3 regions of the Paenibacillus sp. PvR098 genome follow, and region 3 is predicted to be linked to each of the others. Evidence: predicted binding sites of a transcription regulator. Region 3 holds the regulator's gene; each other region holds the start of a gene.

Region 1 (8,204 bases), 690 kb from region 3:
CCGTCCATATCTGTTACCAGCAAATAATTGCTGAAGAATTGGCTGTCGATCATAGGAAACCTCTTTTTCTGCCTATCCGCTCAGCTGTCCGCAAAAGCCTTAAGCAAGTATTGTATTTGGTTTTTCTTAATGCTATGATGGTCATGGTGCTTGAAGCAAGAAAACCTTTCCAGTCCATTATGTAGGCAGGTGCATTCATCATGGCGCAAAGCGCTTATATTAAGTTCGTAGAAGGGTCCGCCGTTTCCTCGTTAACGCTGGATGAATTGAAGAACCAGCTCATGCATTACCAGGATCAGCTGGCACTCACAGGCCGGCAGCTCGAATGGGAGTACGATGATGCCGGCTTCCCGTACACGCTGGAAACAAAGGCCGAAGCCGAGGGCCAGTGGTTTTATTTAAAAGGAAAAAATCCGCTCTACAAATATATCGTCATGGGTGTCGGCTCCGAGACGCAAACAGATACAGAGCGCCATTACGTACAGGTCGTATTACCTGACGACTGTACGCATGGAGACAAAGCGAAGGGTAATGAGTATTGCAAATATTTAGCCAAGCTGTGGAAAGCCGAGCTTCATTTGTTCAACGGACGCATTATGTACTTCAATCCCCGGAAGTAGCGCTTCAGCTTCCCGATGGGCTGCAAGGTATCATGCTGATATCAGTACAAAATTATTATCTCTCATCCATACCCGTATTTAAGCGAAGAACCCTTCTCTCACTCAAGAAGGGTTCTTCGCATCTAATGTCATGACTGCTGCTCTTGTTGTTCTTCCACGATCTCGTTATAAATCTGAACAACGCGATCCCACTCTTCCTCATCCTCGATACTAGTGAGAAAGGCTTCACCGTCTTCTTCTTCAATCCGGAAAATTACACCATCAGACTCCACGTCGTTGCGGTCCAGAAGCACCGCATACGCCCGGTCGCTCGCCTCAAAGGTATAAACCATAACCATCTCATGCTCAACGCCGTCTTGATCGGTTACTATAAAAATATCATCCTCATGATCATGGTCGCAGGAAGCATCATGAATGTGCTCGCTCATGGGAAAACCTCATTTCATTATAAAATTGGTCGTACTTCCGTATCGTACCACGCTCACGGAGCCCAAGTCAATGAAGCGGACCGCCTCCCTGTCTAGGATTCGTTAAAGTGTACAGCGATCGATTCGGCACCGGGTTCTGGTCTTGATATACAGAGAAGTTATGATGGAGCCTCTTAAAATACAACAAAAAAAGGGACAGCGGCCGTCACGCTATCCCTTATCTTCTATATGTGTTATTTGGAGACGATCAACTTCTCGGATACTACGGTATAGCTGCTCGTTTCGCTCTCCTTAATGGAAAACTTCACAACATATTTGCCGGATTCATCAAACGATATGTTGAACGGCCACGGATACCAGAAGCTTTCTCTTTGCCCGCCGACGACCTTCTCATGAACCCCTACCTCTTTGCCACCTGGCGATACGATAGACATTTTAAAGGAGTGAATCGGTATGGTCAGGCTATCCACTTGAGCAAATACCGCAAAATCCAGTCGGTCGCCCTTCTCGACTCCACCAAACGGCTGTGTGATGGAATAATCGTTATCGACCTTCTTGGCTACAAACATATGTACGTTTGGCTTGTAGATGGACACCGTCTTCGAGGCGTCATCCCATTTGACTAGAGCTTGCAAGGAATCGGATAAGGCACGAACGGGAAGCACGGTGCTTCCTTTAATCAAAAAAGCGGGGGTCTCACCGTCTTTGAACGGCCTTTCCGCATTGTTAATCATCACTTTTGCCTTAACATAACCTTCAAATTCGCCCCACATGGAACTGGCGTAGACCCCTGCCGTCCCGAACAGGGAAAGCGACAGCATCAGCGTCAGTAATCGCGGCACCTTCATTTCCAGCAACCTCCATCATGTTCTTGGTTTGTTATCTTATACTCCGATGGTTCGTAAGAGTTGCGGTGTTTTATGGGAAAACCCCAAACTTTTTTTGATAAATATCTACATCTAGTTATTGTCCAGGGATTTCACGTAGCATTTATACAAAATATGGCAATAAAGAGGCGGGCGCGCATGTCGAATCACACCATCCTTTTTGACGAGCGGTGAAGATTCATGCGCTTGCCCGGGAAATTCCCCTCTTTCCTTCTAACGTGTGAACTCATCCTCTGCCCCAAGCAGCTGCTGCAGCTTCTCCTCGCACTTCCCCCTGAGCACCATCGGCATGATCGAGCAGTGAAATTCGTAGCCCTGAAATACATACATAACGTGATAGTTCCGTTCTGGCGTAATTTCTTCCAGCACAATGCGGCAGCCGCTCTTGCGAAGCCGCTGCTTGATGCCGATATGTTCCCTTTCCACCCGTATGGACAGCCGTTCGAACAATCCGCTCCAAATCCGGGACAGCTTCATCGCTTCGGCATATTTACGGTCCAGCTCCAGCGCTTTAAGCAGATGCAACGTCACAACATATTGATGAACCCACGTCTCCACCGTACTATTCCGCATGTTCGCCCACCCGAAACAAAAGATTTGTACACTCATTATATAGAACATTTGTTCCCTTTTCAACAAAGACAAGCCTATTCCTTTATTGAAGCCAAAACCTGACAAAATATTCTTGAATCTTTCATGAAAAACATGGTAGATTAAATAAATATTCAGCTGGTATGTCATAGGCGAGTGGAGGACCGCAAGTGAGCCTGCAAATTCAAATGATCGGTACGGGAAGCGCATTTGCCAAAACATTTTACAATAACAACGCATTGGTCTATTCGGACGGCTTTACATTATTAATCGATTGCGGGATTACCGCTCCAAGGGCGTTGTACGAACTCGGGATTCCGCTCGATCGGATCGATGCGGTGCTCATCTCTCATATCCATGCGGATCATGTGGGCGGGCTTGAAGAGCTTGCTTTTCAATATATGTACGTGTTCAAACGCAAAATCAAGCTGCTGGTTCCTGCTCCATTGGAAACCGTTCTCTGGGAGCATACGCTTCGGGGAGGACTTGAGAATACGGCCGAAGGCCTTGTCAGCTTGAACGATTATTTTGAAGTGATTTCTTTGGCGGAGCGGACGCCGTTTGCCCTCCATCCGGGACTAAGCGTGGAGACGATCCCGACAGATCATATTCCCGGCAAGTCAAGCTACTCTCTGCTGCTTAACGGCAACATATTTTACAGCGCAGATATGAAATTTAGCGCTCCGCTGCTGCTTGGACTGCACGAACAAGGCTGTGAAGTCATCCTGCACGATTGTCAGCTGTTCTGTCCAGGAACCGTGCACGCCTGCCTGGACGAGCTGCTTACACTGCCCGCGGACGTACAAAAGAAGGTGCTGCTTATGCACTATGGAGACAACATGTCCCAATTTATCGGAAAAACGGGTCATATGACCTTCATGGAGCAGTTCAAAACGTATACCTTGCCGTCGTAAGGATCATCGATCGCGCCGCGTTTCATGGACGCCATCTCATCCCAACAGACGCCATCCATAACCTGACCCGTTGGGGTCAGGTTTTGCTGCTGCAGTACCCTTCAGAATCGTTCCGAGACGACCTTGGCTTGAGTAAACTGGAGCAGGTAATCGCGCCCACCCGCTTTGGAATCCGTTCCGGACATGTTAAAGCCGCCGAACGGATGAACCCCTACAAGCGCTCCTGTGCATTTGCGATTGAAATATAGATTACCGACATGAAACTCCGAGCGAGCCCGTTCCAAATGCGCCCTGTTCCTCGTGATGACCGCTCCGGTCAGCCCATACTCCGTATCATTGGCCAGCTCGAGCGCTTGATCGAACGAGGACGCTTTAATGAACGCAACCACCGGCCCGAAAATTTCCTCCTGCGCGATTCGTGCCTTCGAGTCGACATCTGCGATGATAGTCGGCTCGATATAATACCCCTTGGCATTCCCCGCTCTGCCTCCGCACACCACACGGCCCTCCATACGACCGATTTCCAGATATTCGAGAATTTTACGGTGAGCCTTGGCATCGATGACCGGTCCGACATCCATTTCAGGATCTGACGGATCACCTACACGCAGACGGCTTACGCGTTCCGCCACCCTGCGAAGCACCTCATCATATACACTCTCATGCACTATGGCGCGAGAACAGGCGGAGCACTTTTGTCCGGCAAACCCGAAGGCCGACGCCGTAATCGCCTCCGCTGCCAGCTCCAGGTCACAGTCGCTATCGACGATAATCGCATCCTTGCCGCCCATTTCGGCGACGACCCGCTTGATCCAGCGCTGTCCGGGGGCGGTTTTGGCCGCCCGCTCGTTGATACGCAGCCCCACTTCGCGGGATCCCGTAAAGCTAACAAACCGGGTCAACGGATGCTCCACCAAAACATCGCCCACCTCCTGCCCGGAGCCTGGCAGGAAGTTGACCACACCATCCGGCAAGCCAGCCATGTCGAGCATCTCCATAAACTTAGCGGCTATGACCGGTGTCGCACTGGCCGGTTTCAGCACAACCGTGTTGCCGGCCGCCACAGCCGCCGACGTCATTCCCGCCATAATAGCGAGCGGAAAGTTCCATGGAGGGATAACTATGCCGACCCCGAGCGGAATATAGGTAAGCTCGTTGTCCTCTCCCGGAATATGTGTAAGCGGCTGCCGCTCCGACAGACGCTCCGCTTCCCGGCCGTAAAACTCAAGAAAATCAATCGCTTCTGCGGTATCGGCATCCGCCTCCGCCCAGCTCTTCCCCGCTTCCACCACCATCCAAGCGGAAAACTCTGCTTTCCGGCTGCGCAGCAGCTCGGCGGTTTTGTATAAATAGCGGGCCCGTACCGCCGGGGGCACCGATTTCCATGACGTAAACGCATGCGCTGCGGCGAGAATCGCTTTCTCTGCCAAAGCTTGATCCGCTTGGCTTACCGTTCCGATCACCCTCGTCGGATCGGCAGGATCGACCGAATCGGCCTTCCGGTCCGTGAGCAGCCGTTCAGCGCCAATCCGCAGGCTGTATTCTTGCCCTAGCTGCGCTTCGACCCTCTCGAGCGCCGCTGCTAATACCTCTCGATTCCCCGACTGGGTAAAGTCTGTGAACGGCTCGTTGCGAAAAGGTTCTACCATGAGTCATTCCTCCTCTGCTCGATACAAAGTTATGGGAAATCTCATTTGATTAATTGAAGTCTCATTTCGGGTTCTTGCGGAATAAAATAGATTAGCACCGAACCAGCGGCGCCGACTCCTCAGGCCAAACGAAGCTGCACTTCTACTACATATGTATGCCGCCGCGCCGCCCACAAGAAGCAAATCGGAGAGAGGGTGATCGTGTTTGGATATCGGTACCAAACTGTTCCGTTCCACTCTGCTTGCGCTAGCCGGAAACCGGGCTGTCGAGGCGACGGCTCACCGGTACGGAATGAAGCTCGGAGCCAGCCGGTTCGTCGCGGGAGAAACAGCCGATGAAGCCTTGCTGCAGATCCGCCGTTTAAATGACAGGGGAATCGCAGCCACCTTGGATGTGCTTGGCGAGAGCATTCGCGATTTATCGGAGGCAGACAGGTTTAAAAGGGAATATATTATGCTTCTCGAGAGGATACACACCGAAGATTTGGACTCGAATGTTTCCTTAAAGCCTACCCAGATGGGATTGGCTTTGGACCCACCGACCTGCCTCTCCCATATCCGGGACATCGTCAGGAAAGCCCAAAAGCTTGGCAGCTTCGTCCGCATCGACATGGAGAATTCGCCTTACACCGATGATACTATCGCCATGATCCGCTGCCTTCATGCCGAAGGCTTAACTCAAGTAGGCACCGTCATTCAAGCCTATTTATACCGAAGCAGAGAGGACGTGCGGCGGCTCACCAAAGCGAATGTGAATCTCCGCTTGGTTAAGGGCGCCTACCAGGAGCCCAAGCCGCTTGCTTACCAAAACATGAACGACGTGAACGCCAACATGAAGCAACTGATCCGGGTAAGACTGGATTCCGGCGTCTATACCGCGGTAGCGACCCACGATGAGCAGCTGATCGCCTGGACGAAAGCATACGCTAAAAGAAATGGCGTAAGAGCAGACCGCTATGAATTTCAAATGCTGTATGGCGTGCGTATGCCGCTGCAGGAACAGCTGGCCCGAGAGGGCCACAAGGTGCGCTGCTATGTACCTTATGGACGGATGTGGTACCCGTATTTTGTCCGCCGCTTGGCCGAACGTCCCGCCAATCTGTGGTTCGTGTTGAAAAATTGGCGCGACCGCCCATCCGCCCAGAACGGAAAGGAGGAATAAAACCATGACAAGGAAACCGAATCTATCCATTCTAAGAGTACCATTTGACTTGGGTGCCGGGCGTAAAGGCGTAAGGCTCGGCCCGGATGCGATACTCCGGGCCGGTTTGGAACGGAAGCTGCGGCAGTTGGGCTTCTCCTTCGAGCTTCCGGAACCGGTCCCTGCCCCGTTGCTCTCAGCCGCCTCTACTCAGCCAGCGGCGCTCAAGCACTTGAATGAGGTTGTGGAGGTCAATGAATCGCTCGCTTTACAGATCAAGGCTGTACTAGACCGCGGACGCTTCCCACTTGTGTTAGGCGGGGACCACAGCATCGCGATTGGCACGCTGACCGGGCTTAGGCAGCATTACAGAAGCTTAGGTGTCATCTGGTTTGACGCCCATTCAGATTTGAATACGCCGGACACAAGCCCCTCAGGCAACATTCACGGCATGTCCCTTGCGGCGGCGCTCGGTAAGGGACACGACCGGCTGACACGAATCGGCGGTGTTCTCCCCAAAATTCAGCCTCAGCATACCGTCATCATCGGAGCCAGACAGCTTGACCCGGGAGAGAAAGAGCTCATACACGCAGAAGGCATTACGTGCTTCACTATGCATGAGGTCGACCGCATGGGAATCGCAAGGGTGATGGAGGAAGCGTTACGCTTGGCAAGCGCCGGTACAGACGGCGTACACGTCAGCTTCGACATCGACAGCGTCGATCCGCTCGAGGCTCCGGGAACCGGAACGCCTGTCAAAGGCGGCCTCAGCTACCGTGAAGCGCATTTGGCGCTGGAGCTGCTTCACGAATCCGGCGTCATGGTTTCCGCGGAGATGGTAGAGGTCAACCCGGCGCTCGAGCGGGATAACAAAACCGCAAGACTGGCAGTGGAGCTGATTCTCTCCCTGCTGGGGCAGCGCATTCTATAGGAGGGGGAGCGCTATGAAACCGACGTCGGAAAACATCATTGATACAACGAACCGGTTTGGGGCGCGGAATTACCTTCCGCTCCCCGTAGTAATATCCAAAGCCGAGGGGGTATGGGTCTTTGACCCCGAGGGACGAAGATACCTCGATATGCTTAGTGCCTATTCGGCGCTCAATCAGGGCCACCGTCACCCCCGTATTATCCGCGCGTTGAAGGATCAGGCAGACTGCGTGACCTTAACCTCTCGCGCGTTCCACAACGATCGGCTGGGCGAGTTCTATGAACGGTTATCCGACTACACCGGCAAAGCGGTAATCCTGCCGATGAACACTGGGGCCGAGGCCGTAGAAACAGCGATCAAAGCAGCCCGCCGCTGGGCATATACACAAAAAAACATCCCAGACAATCAAGCCGAAATCCTCGTGTGCGAAGACAATTTTCATGGCAGAACGATAACCGTTACCTCCTGTTCCTCAAATGCGGAGTATAAGCACGGCTTCGGACCCTTCACCCCCGGTTTTACGGTCATTCCTTACGGCGATGCGAATGCCCTGGAACAGGCCATCTCCCCCAGAACGGCCGCTTTCCTGGTCGAACCGATACAAGGAGAAGCGGGTGTCGTGCTCCCGCCTCCCGGCTACTTGCGGCAAGCAGCTGACATCTGCAAGCAGCGGGAAGTGCTGCTGCTCGCCGACGAAATCCAGACGGGCTTCGGACGAACGGGCTACCGCTTCGCCTGCGATGCGGAATCCGTAGAGCCGGATGTCTACATCCTCGGCAAGGCGCTGGGCGGAGGCGTCCTGCCCGTCTCCGCTGTAGCGGCAAATCGTGAAGTACTGGAGTTGTTCGAGCCGGGCTCGCACGGCTCAACCTTCGGCGGCAACCCCCTCGCCTGCGCCGTGGCGACGGCCGCCCTGCAGGTCGTGCTGGATGAGAAGCTCGCGGAACGTTCCTTGGAGTTGGGAGACTATTTTCTCGGTCTCCTTCGCCAGCTGACGCATCCGCTTATCCGCGACATTCGGGGCCGTGGATTGTTCATCGGTC
Region 2 (8,204 bases), 870 kb from region 3:
CTGGAGAAAATTACGTATCAATTTACGTTGTCCGGCGTAGGCTTAGTGGATAAAGAGGTACACTATTATTTGGTAGAGGCAACGGGTGGATCGCTGCAGGCCCAAGTAGAGGAAATTCGCGGTGTAGAGTGGCTCGATCCGATTACTGCTTGGCAGCAGCAGACACAGTCTGGGTATGGAAATAACGATTCGGTTCTAAAAAAAGCGCTGGAAGCGCTGGGATATGAGGTGAGGTAAATGACCGGATTTGATGTGAAAGCATTGCCTTCCTACATTGACCATACGCTGCTTAAAGCGGATGCAGACCATGATGCGATTCTCAAGCTCTGTGAAGAGGCGAAGCAGTACGGGTTTTACAGCGTATGCGTGAACGGTGTTTGGGTTCCGCTTTGCCGTGAGCTTCTGCAGGATTCCGTCGTGAAGATCAGCGTCGTATGCGGATTTCCGCTAGGAGCCAGCGACACTAAGGTAAAAGCCTTTGAAGCGGCTAAAGCGGTTGAACAAGGAGCTAATGAAATCGACATGGTGCTTCAAATCGGGAAGCTGATACAAGGCGATCATGACGCGGTCCGTGACGATATCCGTGCAGTGGTAAAAGCTGTAGAGGGACAAGCGATTGTCAAGGTCATTTTCGAAACGGGCGTTTTGACGGATGAGCAAAAAACAGCCGCCTGCCGCCTATCCGAGGAAGCGGGAGCCCAATATGTAAAAACGTCAACCGGCTTTGGGAAAGGCGGAGCGACGCTTGAGGATGTGGCACTCATGCGCCGGAGCGTATCCTCTTCGATCGGAGTAAAAGCGTCCGGAGGCGTTCGTGACCTGGAAACCGCAATGAAAATGATCGAAGCAGGTGCGACCAGACTCGGGACGAGCTCAGGTGTTGCATTGATGACAGGGCTTGCGGGCTCTTCGTCTTATTAATTTGTTGGAGGCTTGAGCTATGGCAGTCGTTTATTTACAGAAAAAAAGAAAGAAGCGTCTTGAGGAAGGCCACCCTTGGGTATTCCGTTCGGAAATCGAACGGGTGGAGGGGGAAGCCGTTCCTGGCCGGCTTGCTTCCATACATACGCATACCGGCCAGTTTGTTGCGGCCGGCTACTACAATCCGGCTTCGCAGATTGCGGTCCGGGTTGTTTCTTATGAGCCGTTGGAGGAAATAAACCAGGATTTCTTTATTCGGCGGTTACGGGAGTGTAAAGAGCACCGCGAGCGGTTCCTTCCAGATGCCCGAAGCTATCGCTTGGTCTATGGAGAAGCGGATTTGTTGCCGGGCCTGATCGTTGATAAATTTGAGGATGTGCTGGTTGTTCAGATACTGACGCTGGGCATGGAAGAAGCCAAAGAAGCCATGATCGCCGCTTTGATCGAAGTGATGCAGCCGGCAGGTATTTATGAACGCAGCGATGTGTCGGTACGGGAGCTGGAGGGTCTCACACAGCGCAAGGGGCTGCTTTATGGCGAATGCCCGCGGCATGTAACCATACGCGAGAACGGACTGCTGCTTGAGGTCGATATCGAACAAGGCCAGAAGACAGGCTATTTCTTCGACCAACGGGAGAACCGGGCGGCTTTGGCCCCACTTATGAAGGGCTGGGGCAAGCGAAGCGGTATTGAGCTTAGAGAGCAATTGTTGGACGACGGAACGGTGAAGCGGATTCCCGTGAACAAAAGCGGAACCGAGGTGACGTTTCCTTATTGGGACGGCGCTACGGTGCTGGAGTGCTTCTCGCATACCGGCAGCTTTACGCTGAACGCTTGCGCTTACGGGGCAAAGAAAGTGACCTGCCTGGATATATCGGAGCATGCGGTGGATACCGCCAAGCGGAACGTGGAGCTCAACGGATTCGAGGAACGGGTGGAGTTCGTGGTTGCCGATGCGTTCGATTATTTGCGCGAGCAGTCCCGCGGTCTTGACATTCGGCAGGAACGTGCGCAAGCGGATCGGCGGAAGGTGGATACCTCCGTCCCTCTTGTGAGTAAAGGAAGGACGTGGGATGTTGTCATTCTGGATCCTCCGGCCTTTGCCAAATCGCGAAGCGCCGTGGAAGGAGCCTGCAGAGGCTACAAAGACATCAACCTGCACGGAATGAAGCTGGTGAATGAGGGCGGCTATTTGGTAACAGCCAGCTGCTCGTACCACATGAAGCCGGAGCTGTTTCTGGAGACGATTCATGCTGCGGCGGTGGATGCGGGCAAGACGCTTCGTTTGATTGAATTCCGCAATGCCGGGAAGGATCATCCGCGAATTTTGGGCGTCGACGAAGGCAATTATTTAAAATTTGCTATTTTTGAAGTGCGGAGCAAGCGATAACCGAGTACATGTTTTACAGTGTTAAGATGCCGTTCAATGAGGAGAGGTGTCGGATGATGGGAAGCATGCGTTTGGAGGAAGCGATTCAGGGCCGACGGAGTGTCGGACGGGTGAAGCAGGATCCGATCTCCAGGGAGCAAATCGAAGAGGTGCTGGAGGCGGGGAACTGGGCCCCAAGTCATCATGGAACTGAGCCGTGGCGTTTCTTTGTCATGACGGGCAAAGGGCGGCAGGTGCTGGCTGATGCCTATGCTGATATAGTGTCGGATAAAGCTCCGCAGCTCACGAAGGAGGATTTGGAGGGATTGCGGGCGAAGCAAGCCGCCAAGGCGTTCCGCGCACCGGTCGTGATCGCTGTCGTTGTTTCGCCAACGGATGCTAAGGGTGTTATTCAAATCGAAGAATTTGCTGCAGTGCATGCCGCCGTGCAAAATATGCTCTTGACGGTACATGCTCTGGGCCTTGGAGCGATCTGGCGCTCCGGCGAACCGATGTACCACGCGCGGATGAAGCAAGCCTTCAAGCTGACCGATAAGGAAGAAATGGTCGGACTGCTGTACATGGGGATTCCGGATATGCCACAGCCGGAAGGCAAGCGGAGACCTGCAGCGGACAAAACGGTGTGGATGACGGATTGACGGACAGTACTCTGTATTCAATACAATAGAAGTGACCAGTAAACAGAAGGGCGATATCCTGTGGGGGTATCGTCTTTTTTGGTGCAGTTAGCTCATTTTTACGCAAAAAAAACCTGCTCATTCCATATTGGGAACGAACAGGGTGTCAAACTACATAACCTAAATCCACCATATCACCTCATTCATTAGATCATAAAAATGGGGGCTGGAGTATCTTCTTAATCGTTGTCTGATAATCCATGCTTATCTAATAATTTATAAGTTTCATGTCTTACCTCTACGATATAATCAATAAAAGAAGTGATAAATTTAATCATTTGAATTACCTCCTTCTATATCATTGTGAACTTCTTAATCGTGGTCTGATAACCCATGCTGGTCTAATAATCGGTAGGTTTCGGTTTTTACTTCTGCGAAATAGTCGATAAAAGAAGTGAAAAATTTAATCATTTGAAATGACCTCCTTGTAAATATTGTATCTTTATTATCTTGTATGCAACACCATTTGACAAAGCTGATATACCTCCATGAAAGCGACAATCATTGGCAATGAAAACCAATGAAAACGTAAGTCATAGTCCATAATCTTATGATTTCGAGGTTTTACGCTGTTTTTCTCCTCTTTAGGAACATGTAGCTGGAATTTGGCATGCAGGTTCAATAGTTGTTCACATTTAGAACGTTTGTTCCTGTTTTGAAAAATGTTATAATGACCAAAACCTACCTTTTCCCATCAAGTGCGGATTTTTGGTAGAATAATAGAGTTAATGTAAATGATACGGAACGGAGGAAGCGATCATGGCTTTTCGTTTTGTGCTTGGCCGTGCCGGGAGCGGGAAAACGACATTTTGTCTAAATGAAATCAAACAAAGGCTCATGGAGAAGCCGGAGGGGAGACCGCTGATATGGCTTGTGCCGGAGCAGGCGACGTTTCAGGCGGAGTATGCGCTTGTATCCGCACCTGAGCTTGGGGGAACGCTTCGGGCGCAGGTTCTTAGTTTTCGCCGGTTGGCCTGGCGGGTGATGCAAGAGGTCGGGGGCACGGCTCGTCTTCCGATTGATGAAACGGGGAAAAAGTTGCTGCTTCACCGCGTTATACATAGAAACAAGGATCGGCTGCGCCGATTTCAAGCTTCTGCGGATCAAATGGGGTTTCTGGACAATTTGAATCAACTGTTCAGCGAATTCAAGCGCTACTGTGTAACGTCTGAAGGCCTCAGCCGGTTTTATTCGGAGCGTTTCGGCTCCCTCAGTGCTTCAGGCGGTTCATTGGAGGATAAGCTGCACGATCTGCAGTTGATCTATGGCGATTTTGAAATGGAGCTGTCAAAGCTTTACTTGGACGGAGAAGATTATTTGACCTTGCTTGCCAAGCAGCTTGGCGAATCGGATTATGTACATGATGCCGAGTGCTGGGTAGACGGGTTTCACGGGTTTACGCCGCAGGAATTCGCGGTACTGGAGCAGCTTGCGCAGAGGGCAAGGAATGTGACGCTAACGCTATGTCTCGATCGGCCTTACTTGAATGGGGAAGGTCTTTATGAGCTAGATTTATTCCATCCCACGGCACGCACCATGCTGGAGCTTCAGGAGCGGCTGCGGCAGCAAGCGGTCGATGTAGCGGAGCATATTGTGCTTTCAGACTCCCCTCCTGCACGGTTTGGGGACAATCCGATGCTCGCTTATCTGGAAGCGCATTGGGGAGATCGGGTCAAGAAGCCATTCACCGACAAAGGGGAGGTTAACGGAGGTTCGTCCGTCCGGATCTCCGCAGCGGTAAGCCGAAGGGCCGAGGTGGAGGGATTAGCCCGGGATATCGTGAAGCTTGTGCGTGATGGAGGGCTGCGTTGGCGCGATATTTCCGTCTCCGTCCGAAGCGTGGAAGCTTACGGTGATCTGCTGGCCGGAACGTTCCGTGATTACGGCATCCCCCATTTCTTCGACCAGAAGCGTTCGGTGATGCATCATCCGGTGGTGGAGCTGATTCGCTCGGCACTCGAGACAGTGCTCAATTATTGGAAATATGATGCCGTTTTTCGATGCGTCAAAACAGGCTTGTTCCTGCCGTTTGCTGAGGAAAGGGACCCTCAGGGAGGGAAGCTGCGGATCGACCGTCTCGCAATGGATCAGTTGGAAAACTATGTATTGGCCTTCGGCATTCAAGGCTCCAAATGGACAGATCCGAAGGATTGGACCTACTCCAATAGAACGAACCTGGAGCAGGATGAAGCGGAAGCACGAGCTGCTGACGAGGCTTTTTTGACTAAAATCAATGCCTGTCGCAGGGCGGTAGCCGAGCCGCTTATGGAGCTGCAAAACAAGCTGCGTGAGAAAACAACGGTACAAGACCGCGTACGAGCGGTATACGAACTGCTTATCAGGCTTCAAGTGCCTGAACGGCTGGAAGCGTGGAGTCAGGCGTCACTGCGGTGCGGTGAACCGGAAAAAGCCAGGGAGCACGCACAGGTATGGGAGCGGATCATGGATGTGTTCGATCAGCTTGCCGAGCTGATGGGGGAGCAGTCCACATCACTGGACTTATTCGCGGAGTTGATCCAAACAGGGTTTGAGAGCATCAAGCTCGGTCTTGTTCCTCCGACATTGGATCAGGTGTTGATCGGGTCGATGGACCGAACCCGTTCCGGACGGGTGAAGCACATGTTTGTACTCGGGGTGAATGAAGGCGTCATGCCCGCCAAAATTACTGAAAGCGGCGTGCTGACGGAAGCGGAACGGGAGAGGCTCGGTTCGGCGGGTCTTCAGACTGCTGAAGGAAGCCGAAGACGGCTGCTTGATGAGTCGTTCTTGATCTACTGCGCGTTCTGCACTCCGTCAGACGGATTATGGCTCAGCTATCCTTTGGCCGATGAAGAAGGGAAATCGCTGCTTCCTTCCGATGTGATCCGGCAAATCAAGCGGTTGTTTCCGCACACTCGGGAGCGGCTCTTGTTTAATGATCCGGCTTCGGATGCATCCTCCGGCGAGCAGCTCGAATATGTGGCGCATTCGGACAAAGCGCTATCGCTGCTGGTTGTGCAATTAAAGCAGTGGATGCAGGGTTCCCCCATGAGCGGGGTATGGTGGTCCGTATACAATTGGTTTGCCCGGCAGCCGGAATTCGGCTGGAAGCTTTCCCGAATGATTCAATCGCTGCTGTATACGAATAAGGCACCGGCTTTAAGCGATCCGACCAGCAGGCAGCTGTACGGAGAACATATCGAAACCAGCGTGTCGCGGATGGAACGGTTTGTCGCTTGTCCATTCTCCCAATTCGCTTCTCATGGGCTGCGGCTGAAGGAACGCCGCATTTTCCGGTTGGAGGCACCCGACGTAGGGCAGTTGTTTCATGCGGCCTTGAGCAAGTTTGCGGAGCAAGTGGAGATGGAGGGAGTGGATTGGGGGGCGCTCACTGCCAGGGAGAGCGAAGAGCGCGCCGCGCTGGTGGTCGATGCGCTTGCGCCTAAGCTGCAGGGCGAAATTCTTCTCAGCTCCAAAAGGTATTTGTATATTGCCCGCAAGCTGAAGCAGGTGATTAGCCGGGCCGCCTTGATGCTGGGAGAGCATGCCAAGCGTGGGCAATTCCGCCCGATCGGACTCGAGATCGGCTTCGGAAACGGGCAGCCGATTCCGCCGCTGATTTACGAGCTGAATAACGGAGTTCGTATGGAGCTTCGCGGAAGGATCGACCGGATCGATCGCGCGGATACCGAGCAGGGAACGCTGCTGAGGGTGATCGATTATAAATCAAGCGCCAAAATGCTGAACATGGCCGAAGTGTATTACGGGCTTTCCCTGCAAATGCTTACCTATTTGGATGTGATCCTGACGCACGCGCCGATATGGCTGGGCAAAGAAGCGGAGCCCGCCGGAGTCCTTTATTTTCATGTACACAATCCGATATTGAATGCCAAAAACGGACTGACTGTCGAACAGATCGATAAGGAGCTGAAGAAACGCTTCAAAATGAAAGGGCTGCTTAAAGCTGATCCGGAGGTGATCGGGCTCATGGATAGCAGTCTGATCGGGGCAAGCGGGCATTCCGAGCTGCTGCCGGCAGCGCTCAAAACGGACGGCAGCTTCTATAAAACTTCTTCTGTTGCATCGGAAGCGCAGTGGAATACGGTTAGAGGCTATGTTAGACGAACCATACGCGAGATCGGCACGTCCATGACGGATGGGCGCATCGATATTGAACCCTATCGAATGGGGCAGTCAATCGCCTGCACCAACTGCTCCTACAGGTCGGTATGCCAGTTCGACACGCAGCTGGAAGGCAACGATTATAAGGTGCTGCCTCCGATAGGCAAAGATTTGGTGTGGGAGCTGATGGAGAAACAGGCTGAACCGAAACGGCGCGGGTCTGTTTCAGGTTTTAGGCCGGCGGCGTCCCGAATCCTGCCGCTTGCCGCACTGGAGATCGCAGCTTCAACGGAAGACGAATCGGACGCTCTCACAGAAGACGAGTTGAATTCCACGTCCGGCCGTAAAGAAAACGATGGAGGAGAGACCTGATGACTGTAACGTTTCCAAAGCCTGAGGGCAGCACTTGGACGGATGACCAATGGAACGCGATCTCCGTTCACGGGCATTCCATCCTGGTGGCCGCCGCCGCCGGTTCCGGCAAAACGGCCGTACTCGTAGAGCGGATTATCCGGCGCATTTCCGATGAAAAAGATCCGATCGATGTGGATCGGCTGCTTGTGGCTACATTCACCAAAGCAGCGGCTGCGGAGATGCGTCACCGGATCAGCGAAGCTCTGGAAAAAGCGCTCACGGCCAATCCCGATTCCGATCACCTTCGGCGTCAATTGGCCCTTATACCCAGAGCATCGATTACGACGCTGCATTCGTTTTGCATGGAAGTTATTCAAAAGCATTATCAGCTAATCGGCTTGGATCCGGGGTTTCGCATTGCGAACGAAACAGAAAGCGCGCTGCTGCGTCAAGATTTGCTTGAGGAGCTTCTTGAAGAGCGATATGGAGATGCTGCCGAAGAAGATCCTTTCTGGCGGTTGGCGGATGCATTCAGCGGTGATAAAAGCGACGATGCGCTTTTTCAGTTGGTGCAGCGGCTGTACGACGATTCCCGCAGCCACCCTTGGCCGCAGCATTGGCTTGAAGAAAGTGTACGAAAATTCGAGGATTGTTCGGCACTAGCGGAGAATCCGTGGATGCCCAGCTTGCGGGCGTATATCCGGCTGGAACTGCAGGGGTTGTCCGCTTTACTTCAAGATGCCTTACGTACAGCCCAGGAA
Region 3 (8,204 bases):
GATTCCTGCATCGAACTAGGTTTAGTCATGCCTGTACATTGATTTGAAGGCGGGTTTGTACTGATTTTGATAATACATGTGATAACGAAGGATCATTGATCACGGATGTTCTATTTTTATGTATAGTAAACAGTCTCGGGGCTGAGGTAGTGCAAGTCAGCAGAAAATAGAGGTGCTTGCTTGTCAAAATCTTTGTTTCGTAAGGGCACGCTTTTTTAGATTGGTGACAACCTCAGGTGTAAAGGAGTTCAACTGGAGAGAAAGAAACATCGTCGTGGTATGAATGAAAACCGTTTGAATATTGATGAACTTGTAAGTAGTTCTTACAAGTTCATACACACATTGCGAGGCTTATCGTTTTATCCTGCCCCAAGCGTAAAGGAGCACGAATGGACTGATCAGTACAAAGTATACAGTAGGGGTTATTGTTTCTTTCAGCAATAGGACACAAGCGATCACTACGGCCAAGGAGGGGACGATGCGGAATACTAGTTCTTTGTTCATTAAGCACCTCTCTATATGTTTTGTCAATTATACCACCCTACGTAGTGGAAACAAACCTCTCTGAATAATGGGGAGAGTTCGATAGTTTAATGATTGAATGCAATTGTTAACGAATGAATAATAATGTATGCATATACATCCCAATTTCTGATATAATGAGAGTATAAAAAATCATTTGTAGGTGATCGGGCATGGCGCCACCAGGAACATACCGCCGCGGTAAGATCGAAGAATTTGTAGAACGGCTCGAAGTACGGCGCACCGTCCTCCTTACTCAGCTTGATCAACCCGAATTTCAGGATTTACAGCAGATTATCAAAGGGCAACTTACAGCGTTGGATTTGGTTATCAGTGAGCTTCAAAGTGAATTCGAAATCGTGGGTAATCAAAGTTGAATCGGAGCCGTATGAATTTCTGAAATACATGGGAGGGTTTAATATGAGTCTGCAAGACGGGACAGAAGATAAAAGCAAAATAGGCGAGTTGGTTCAGCGGATGATTGAAAGTTCACCTCATATCGATGAGCATACAGAGATCCACGTTCACTTTAACGATGGCGTATGGTATATCACTAGGGATCATAAATTCATGAACACTGACTGAATATCGTTATGCACTTCCTTAAGGAGGTGCTTTTTTTGTTAAAGAAAGTTCAATAATTTTAGAATACCGCCGGATCATAAAGGGAATATAATTATAATTCGGTTTTAATATGATTGGTAAGTTAGATAATATGTGTACTTGTTATAATCTGCTAATGAAGTTCGAATACTTCATAACTGGTGTGACGATTACTAGATGGAGAAGCCCGTTTTGGCTAAGAAGGTTTGTCACCGCAAGAGAAATTTTGTGAATTGGTAAAAAGTAGAACGAATTAATTCATTCTTGATGCAATCGTAAGAATGCTTTTTCTTTTGCTTAAAAGGAATTAGTATACAGCGGCAACTCACACAGGTTCATGATTGAGAGCGGGACCGATATTTTACACTATATTAATAGTAGTTATCCAGCTTTGGACTGAGATACGCGCTCTGCCAGCAAGCATTACGGCAGCGGGCGTTTTTTATGTCCTGTGGCTGCGCCTGGAACATAAAAAAACCTTTCAACCGACCGAAACTGGCGGAGAAAGGGAAGAAATTAATGAATATTTCTGAATACACCAATGACCTTACCTAAAACACTGACATTCTTAAGTCGAAGCGGCTCCATCGTCGGGTTTTCAGGCTGTAATCGAATATGGTCCTTTTCTTTATAAAAAGTTTTCACCGTTGCTTCATCGTCCTCGGTCATCGCGACAATGATATCTCCATTATCGGCAGTTTGCTGCTGACGCACGATAACATAATCTCCGTTATGGATGCCGGCGTCAATCATACTTTCTCCGATAACGCTTAACATGAAGACATTATTATCTCCTACATAATGGCTTGGAAGCGGAAAATAATCCTCAATGTTCTCCGTTGCCGTAATTGGCACCCCTGCTGTAACCCGTCCAATTAGAGGCACTCTTGCCACGGATACGGAGAAAGGGCCGTCTGAAGAGCTTCCGTCCAAAATTTCTATCGCTCTTGGCTTCGTAGGGTCTCTGCGAATCATCCCTTTTTTTTCCAATCGCTCCAAGTGGCCGTGTACCGTAGAACTGGAAGCCAGTCCAACCGCCTCACCAATTTCTCTTACTGAAGGCGGGTATCCCTTTTCCCTAACTTCGTTCTTGATGAACTCTAAAATCGCCAGCTGACGATTGGAAATTTTGCTCATGATCATCACTCCATTTTTGGTAATCATTACTTAGAATTATAACATAGAACCGGAGTTCGTACAAACATAAGTTCGAGAAAACCATTGACACAAACAAGTGTTCGTGTTAAATTAAAAACAGAACAAGTGTTTGGAGGTCGACTTTCGATGATACAAAATACTCAACTCATACATAATTTCAATTCTCGACAGCTTATGCAGACAAGTCATAATAATAAGAGAACGTACGTGCGTGCCATGGTTTTAGGTGCTCTGCTGTTGTTTACGGTGTTTTTTGCTGCTGTATTGGCCACATTAATCTTTGATCAAGATGCTCACGCAGCAACCTCTCAGGTACTGGTGCATACTTACGTGGAGGTTCAGTCTGGAGACACCCTCTGGGGCATTGCATCTCAGCATGCTGGTGACGGACAAGATGTGAGAGAATATGTGCACCAGTTGAAAGCGATTAACGGTTTGAAGAATGTAAATATACAATTAGGTCAGAAGCTTTTGCTTCCATAATTGATCGTTACACAGGTATCCGGTTTTCTAGAGGCTGCTTCTCTTGACAATCCGTAGCGGTAATGTCAAAGTATAATTTGAAATGACATTATCAGGAGGAACAGCATGAGCGAATCGGATCATGATGCAATCGTACGGCGAATCAACGAGTTGGCCCGCAAAGCGAAGACGGAGGAAGGGCTTACCGATGTGGAACTGAATGAACGCAACGAACTAAGAAGAAAGTATATCGACTCTTTTAAATCCTCCTTGCGTGGTCATCTCGATAACATCAAGTTTGTTGATGAAGAGAAGAAGTAAGAGCGGAGGATGAGAGATGGAGTATCGTGTATTAGGAAAAAGCGGCATCGCCGTTTCGGAGCTTTGTTTAGGTACGATGACATTTGGAAACACGACAAATGAGCAGGACTCGATTGAAATGGTTCATCGTTTTTTGGAGCGCGGAGGTAACTTTATCGATACTGCGGATGTGTATGTCTCCGGTACTTCCGAAGAGATTGTAGGCAAAGCGATTCGTGAACATCGTTCCGATGTGATTTTGGCGACCAAGGTACGCTTTCCTACTGGATCGAATATCAACCACGTAGGCTTATCCCGCAAACACATTCTCGATGGTGTGGAAGCGAGTCTTCGCCGTTTAGGTACAGATTATATTGATCTTTATCAGATGCACGTTTGGGATCAAATTACGCCAATCGAGGAAACATTGAGAACATTGGATGATCTTGTTACATCAGGCAAAGTACGGTACATCGGCTGTTCTAATTTCTTGGCTTATCAATTAATGAAATCACTAAGCATCAGTGATTTTAGTAGATATGCTCGCTTTATCTCCATACAGCCGCAGTATAGTTTAGTTTGCCGCACGATGGATCGTGAGGTTCTGCCTCTTTGTTTAGAAGAGAATGTGGGTGTTATCCCTTGGGCACCTCTTGGCGGTGGTTTTTTGACAGGAAGATATGTTCGTGGACAGGAACCGACGGAAGGACGCTTGGCATCTAAAATGGGAGAGAGCCGTTGGGAAATCCGCAATACAGAGAAAAACTTTCAAATATTAGATGAAGTTATTTCGGTTGCTCGTGAGGTCGACAAAACTCCTGCTCAGGTGGCGTTGAACTGGTTGATCCATAAACCGGGCATCACATCGCCGATTTTTGGTGCACGGACATTAGAGCAATTTGAAGAAAACATGGGAGCTATGGATTGGAAGCTGGATGCTGAGCAATGGCAGCGCTTAGATGATGTAAGCGCTCTGGAATCGGAATATCCTACCCGTTTTATTGACAAGTTTTGGCGCAAAGTGTAAATGACAATATAAGGGGCACTCATCATGTCACGTAAGTGGGAACGAATGGTTCGGAAAAATACGAAAGTTTCTAACACGCAGCGGAAGAAGAGCGGAAAAGGCGAGATTGCGGGAGTAAGTGCCGACGGTTCGGTCACATTCAAAGGACGGAGCTGGTTTTTGCCGATGCTGCTTGTGGCTACCGGTGTTTTTTGTTTTATTACTTTTCGGAATCAACCTGGACAAGAGCAGCTATATTGGATTACTGGGGCCAGCTATATTTTTCTAGCATTCCTGATGTATTGGATTCGCCGTCCTTTTCTGAAAATTGATAAAAAAACGTTATCGTCGCGCAGATTTGGCGGTAACCGGTTTATGGAAGCAGATCAAATTAAGGATATTACCATGAGTAAAGATGCCATTGTGATCAACTTCAAGCCCAAAGGAAAACGGTGGGTGTTCACCAAGCTCTACCATCTGTTTCCGGTAGACTCCGCGAGAGAAAAGCTTCAGGAGTACGCGGAAAAAAACAACGTGACGTTAATCAAAGATTAATCAATGAAGAGATAAATCAGGGGAGAAAGAGGAACACAATTTATGGGGATCAAGGCGGTTCTATTCGATTTGGATGACACGCTGCTGTGGGACGACCGCAGTGTAAAAGAAGCTTTTCAAGCGACTTGCTCTGAAGCGGCTAAATATTATAAAGTAGATCCGGCTCATCTGGAGGATGCTGTACGACGTGAAGCCCGTGCTTTATATGAATCGTATGAGACGTTCCCATTTACAAAAATGATCGGAATTAACCCGTTTGAAGGACTGTGGGCGCATTTTTCCCAAGGGAAGCAAGAAGAATTCCGTAAACTTCAAGCGCTGGCTCCAGAATATCGTACGGAGTCTTGGACACTGGGGTTGAAAGCGTTAGGCATCGAGGATAAAGAGCTTGGCTATAAACTCGGCGAGCTGTTCCCGGCTGAACGAAGAAACCGTCCCATTGTGTATGAGGAAACGTTTGAGGTATTAGATCAGTTGAAGGAGCGTTATCAGCTTCTTCTTTTGACGAATGGATCTCCCGATTTGCAGCAGGAAAAGCTGGCGGGAGTGCCTAAGCTTGCTCCTTATTTTGATCATATCGTTATCTCGGGAGAGTTCGGTCAAGGGAAGCCTGCGGGAGCCATTTTTGAACACGCTATGCGTTTGTTAGACATCCAAGCGGATGAAGGCGTTATGATCGGTGACAAACTGACAACCGATATTCTCGGTTCCAATACAGTGGGTATGCGTAATATGTGGATCAACCGTCACGGCCTGCAGCGATCCGATGAGATCGTACCTTCACATGAAATTACAAATTTGCGCGAGATTCAAACGATCATCGACTCGTTGTAATCTGACGATGATCGGCCGTCAAACCTAACGACAAATTCGGTATTAGAAAACCCCGTCCATTTGACGGGGTTTTTGATGCATTATTTATATAGATGATTATGCCTTTTGGAACGTCGCATCTTCGAACGGGTGAGCGATCCAGCCTTCTGTTTCGATAAAGAGGCGTACGGCTACGATTTGGCGGTTTTCCATCAAAGTGAAGAAGTGAGGCTTATGCTCCGGGACGGAAATAACATCGCCTGCTTCGAGTTCGACGTCGAAATAGCCCACATCGTCGGTGCCTTTGATAATGAAAATACCTTTGCCGGCCGTAATGGCCCGTACTTCATCTTCCGTATGCGTATGAACCTGCTCGAACTTTTTGAGGAGCTCGTCGAGGTTTGGTGTGGCGTCGGAAAGGGCAATGAGGTCCCATGTCTGGTAACCGCGGCGTCCAGCCAGATCGCGGATTTCTCCATCAAAGGTAGATAAAATTTGCGCTTTTTCCTCGTCTGTCAGTGCAAATTTTTCTTGCAGCTCGACAGGCAGCTTGCCTGCGTTCCAGTGCTCATACAGGACCTCTTGTTTATCCAAAAACGCTTTGACGTTTTGTTCGCCTGAGATTCGTTCGTTGGTGTTGCGGATTCTTATTTCTGCCATGGTCTATCCCTCTTTCCAATAAAGAATGGTTCCTATCTGTAGTTTATTATAGTGGAAGGTATCTCATCTGTCGATGTGTAATGGATTATTCATTCCTTAGATTTAGTACAATTCTCGTTTGATAATAGGTGAAGTTCCTTTTCATCATGCTTTGTTTCTGGTACACTTTAGGGATAATGTATTTTGCGAACTTTCGCGTTTGTTCGACAGCGACGAAAGAGATGCTGCGTAAGATCCGCATATTGAAATGATATAATAAATATGGCGGCAGGTTGAAAGGGGATCCTAGATGAATAAGTCATCTTTGCAAGAGCAATTACAAAAGAAAATTATGATATTGGACGGCGCCATGGGCACCATGATCCAGCAAGAAAATCTTACCGAGGAAGATTTCGGCGGAGAAGACCTGGATGGGTGTAATGAGATTCTTGTTCTTACAAGACCGGATGTGATCCGTAAAATTCATGAAGCTTATTTTGCCGCGGGTGCGGATATGGTAGAGACGAATACCTTCGGAGCCACCAGTGTGGTCCTTGCGGAGTATGAACTGCAGGATCGGGCTCGGGAAATCAATTTGGTCGCTGCCAAGCTCGCGATTGAAGCAGCAAATAAATACAGTACTCCAGAATGGCCGCGTTATGTGGTGGGTGCCATGGGTCCGACAACCAAAACGCTTTCCGTTACGGGAGGAGTCACGTTCGACGATTTGATTGACAGCTATTACGAACAAGCCCTGGCGTTAATGGAAGCGGGTGTTGACGCGCTTCTGCTCGAGACGTCGCAGGATACGCTCAACGTGAAAGCAGGAAGTATCGGTATTCGCAAAGCGTTCGATATGCTAGGGAAGAAGCTGCCTTTAATGATCTCCGGTACGATCGAGCCGATGGGTACGACGCTTGCCGGTCAAAATATTGAATCATTCTATATTTCTCTCGAGCATTTAGAGCCGGTATCTGTTGGTCTTAACTGTGCGACGGGACCGGAATTTATGCGTGATCATATCCGGACATTGGCGGATATTGCCGGTACGGCTGTCAGCTGTTACCCGAATGCGGGACTACCGGATGAGAACGGAAATTACCATGAGTCACCAGAAACGTTAGCGAAGAAAATGGCCGGATTTGCCGAGCAGGGTTGGCTTAACATTGCCGGTGGCTGCTGTGGTACAACACCTGACCATATTCGCGCAATGGCAGAGACTCTCAGCTCCTACAAGCCTCGAGGTCATAGAGGAGTCCATCCCCCGGCTGTTTCTGGGATTGAGACAGTATATATCGAGGATGCGAATCGTCCTTACATGGTTGGCGAGAGAACGAATGTACTGGGTTCTCGTAAGTTTAAACGCCTGATCGCAGAGGGCAAGTACGAGGAAGCTTCGGAAATTGCCCGCGCTCAAGTCAAGGGCGGTGCACATGTCATCGACGTTTGTTTACAGGATCCGGATCGCGATGAAATGGCGGATATGGAGAAGTTCCTGGAGCTTGTCGTCAAAAAGGTAAAGGTTCCATTGATGCTTGATTCAACGGATTATCGTGTCATAGAGCTGAGTCTGAAGTATTCTCAAGGGAAAGCGATCATCAACTCAATTAACCTGGAAGACGGGGAAGAGAAGTTTGAGCAAGTTGTGCCGCTCATTCATAAATATGGTGCAGCTGCTGTTGTGGGAACTATTGACGAACGCGGACAAGCCATTACAGCAAAAGACAAGCTGGAAGTTGCCCAGCGCTCATACGATCTGCTTGTAAACAAATATGGGATGAACCCGAACGATATCATTTTTGACCCGCTCGTCTTCCCTGTAGGTACGGGAGATCAGCAGTATATCGGATCGGCGAAAGAAACGATTGACGGTATTCGGATGATTAAGGAAGCCATGCCGGATACGGAGACGATACTCGGGCTTAGCAACGTTTCATTTGGTCTGCCTGAGGCTGGACGTGAAGTGCTCAACGCCGTCTTTTTGTACCATTGTACGAAGGCGGGTCTAGATTACGCGATCGTCAATACGGAGAAGCTGGAACGGTATGCATCCATTCCTGAAGAAGAGCGGAGATTGGCGGAGAACCTCATCTATGATACGAATGATGATACGTTGGCCGAGTTCGTTGCGCATTTCCGCACCAAG

Evidence for each region. The regulator LexA, encoded in region 3, represses DNA repair genes until DNA is damaged. The targets are predictions, from matches to a motif close to CGAACATATGTTCG.
Region 1: a site for LexA is predicted at 2,550-2,563, ahead of JOE45_RS01725 (YhjD family protein). Genes of this name have one in related genera too.
Region 2: a site for LexA is predicted at 3,626-3,639, ahead of addB (helicase-exonuclease AddAB subunit AddB). Genes of this name have one in related genera too.

What each region holds. Positions count from the first base shown of each region.
Region 1 is NZ_JAFIBU010000001.1:346,612-354,815, reverse strand. It holds gene JOE45_RS01745 (HAD family hydrolase) at 1-53, opposite strand, end outside; gene JOE45_RS01740 (DUF1885 family protein) at 201-620, shown strand; gene JOE45_RS01735 (DUF1292 domain-containing protein) at 749-1,048, opposite strand; gene JOE45_RS01730 (stalk domain-containing protein) at 1,282-1,896, opposite strand; gene JOE45_RS01725 (YhjD family protein) at 2,149-2,508, opposite strand; gene JOE45_RS01720 (MBL fold metallo-hydrolase) at 2,697-3,440, shown strand; gene pruA (L-glutamate gamma-semialdehyde dehydrogenase) at 3,542-5,089, opposite strand; gene JOE45_RS01710 (proline dehydrogenase family protein) at 5,295-6,251, shown strand; gene rocF (arginase) at 6,256-7,161, shown strand; gene JOE45_RS01700 (ornithine--oxo-acid transaminase) at 7,175-8,204, shown strand, end outside.
Region 2 is NZ_JAFIBU010000001.1:164,941-173,144, forward strand. It holds gene JOE45_RS00815 (NUDIX hydrolase) at 1-237, shown strand, start outside; gene deoC (deoxyribose-phosphate aldolase) at 238-921, shown strand; gene JOE45_RS00825 (class I SAM-dependent rRNA methyltransferase) at 941-2,311, shown strand; gene JOE45_RS00830 (nitroreductase family protein) at 2,365-2,949, shown strand; gene addB (helicase-exonuclease AddAB subunit AddB) at 3,748-7,461, shown strand; gene addA (helicase-exonuclease AddAB subunit AddA) at 7,461-8,204, shown strand, end outside.
Region 3 is NZ_JAFIBU010000001.1:1,032,488-1,040,691, reverse strand. It holds gene JOE45_RS05165 (hypothetical protein) at 696-899, shown strand; gene JOE45_RS05160 (hypothetical protein) at 943-1,107, shown strand; gene lexA (transcriptional repressor LexA) at 1,642-2,262, opposite strand; gene JOE45_RS23405 (LysM peptidoglycan-binding domain-containing protein) at 2,410-2,766, shown strand; gene JOE45_RS05145 (DUF896 domain-containing protein) at 2,872-3,066, shown strand; gene JOE45_RS05140 (aldo/keto reductase) at 3,083-4,072, shown strand; gene JOE45_RS05135 (hypothetical protein) at 4,097-4,606, shown strand; gene JOE45_RS05130 (HAD family hydrolase) at 4,649-5,440, shown strand; gene JOE45_RS05125 (1,2-dihydroxy-3-keto-5-methylthiopentene dioxygenase) at 5,537-6,079, opposite strand; gene metH (methionine synthase) at 6,369-8,204, shown strand, end outside.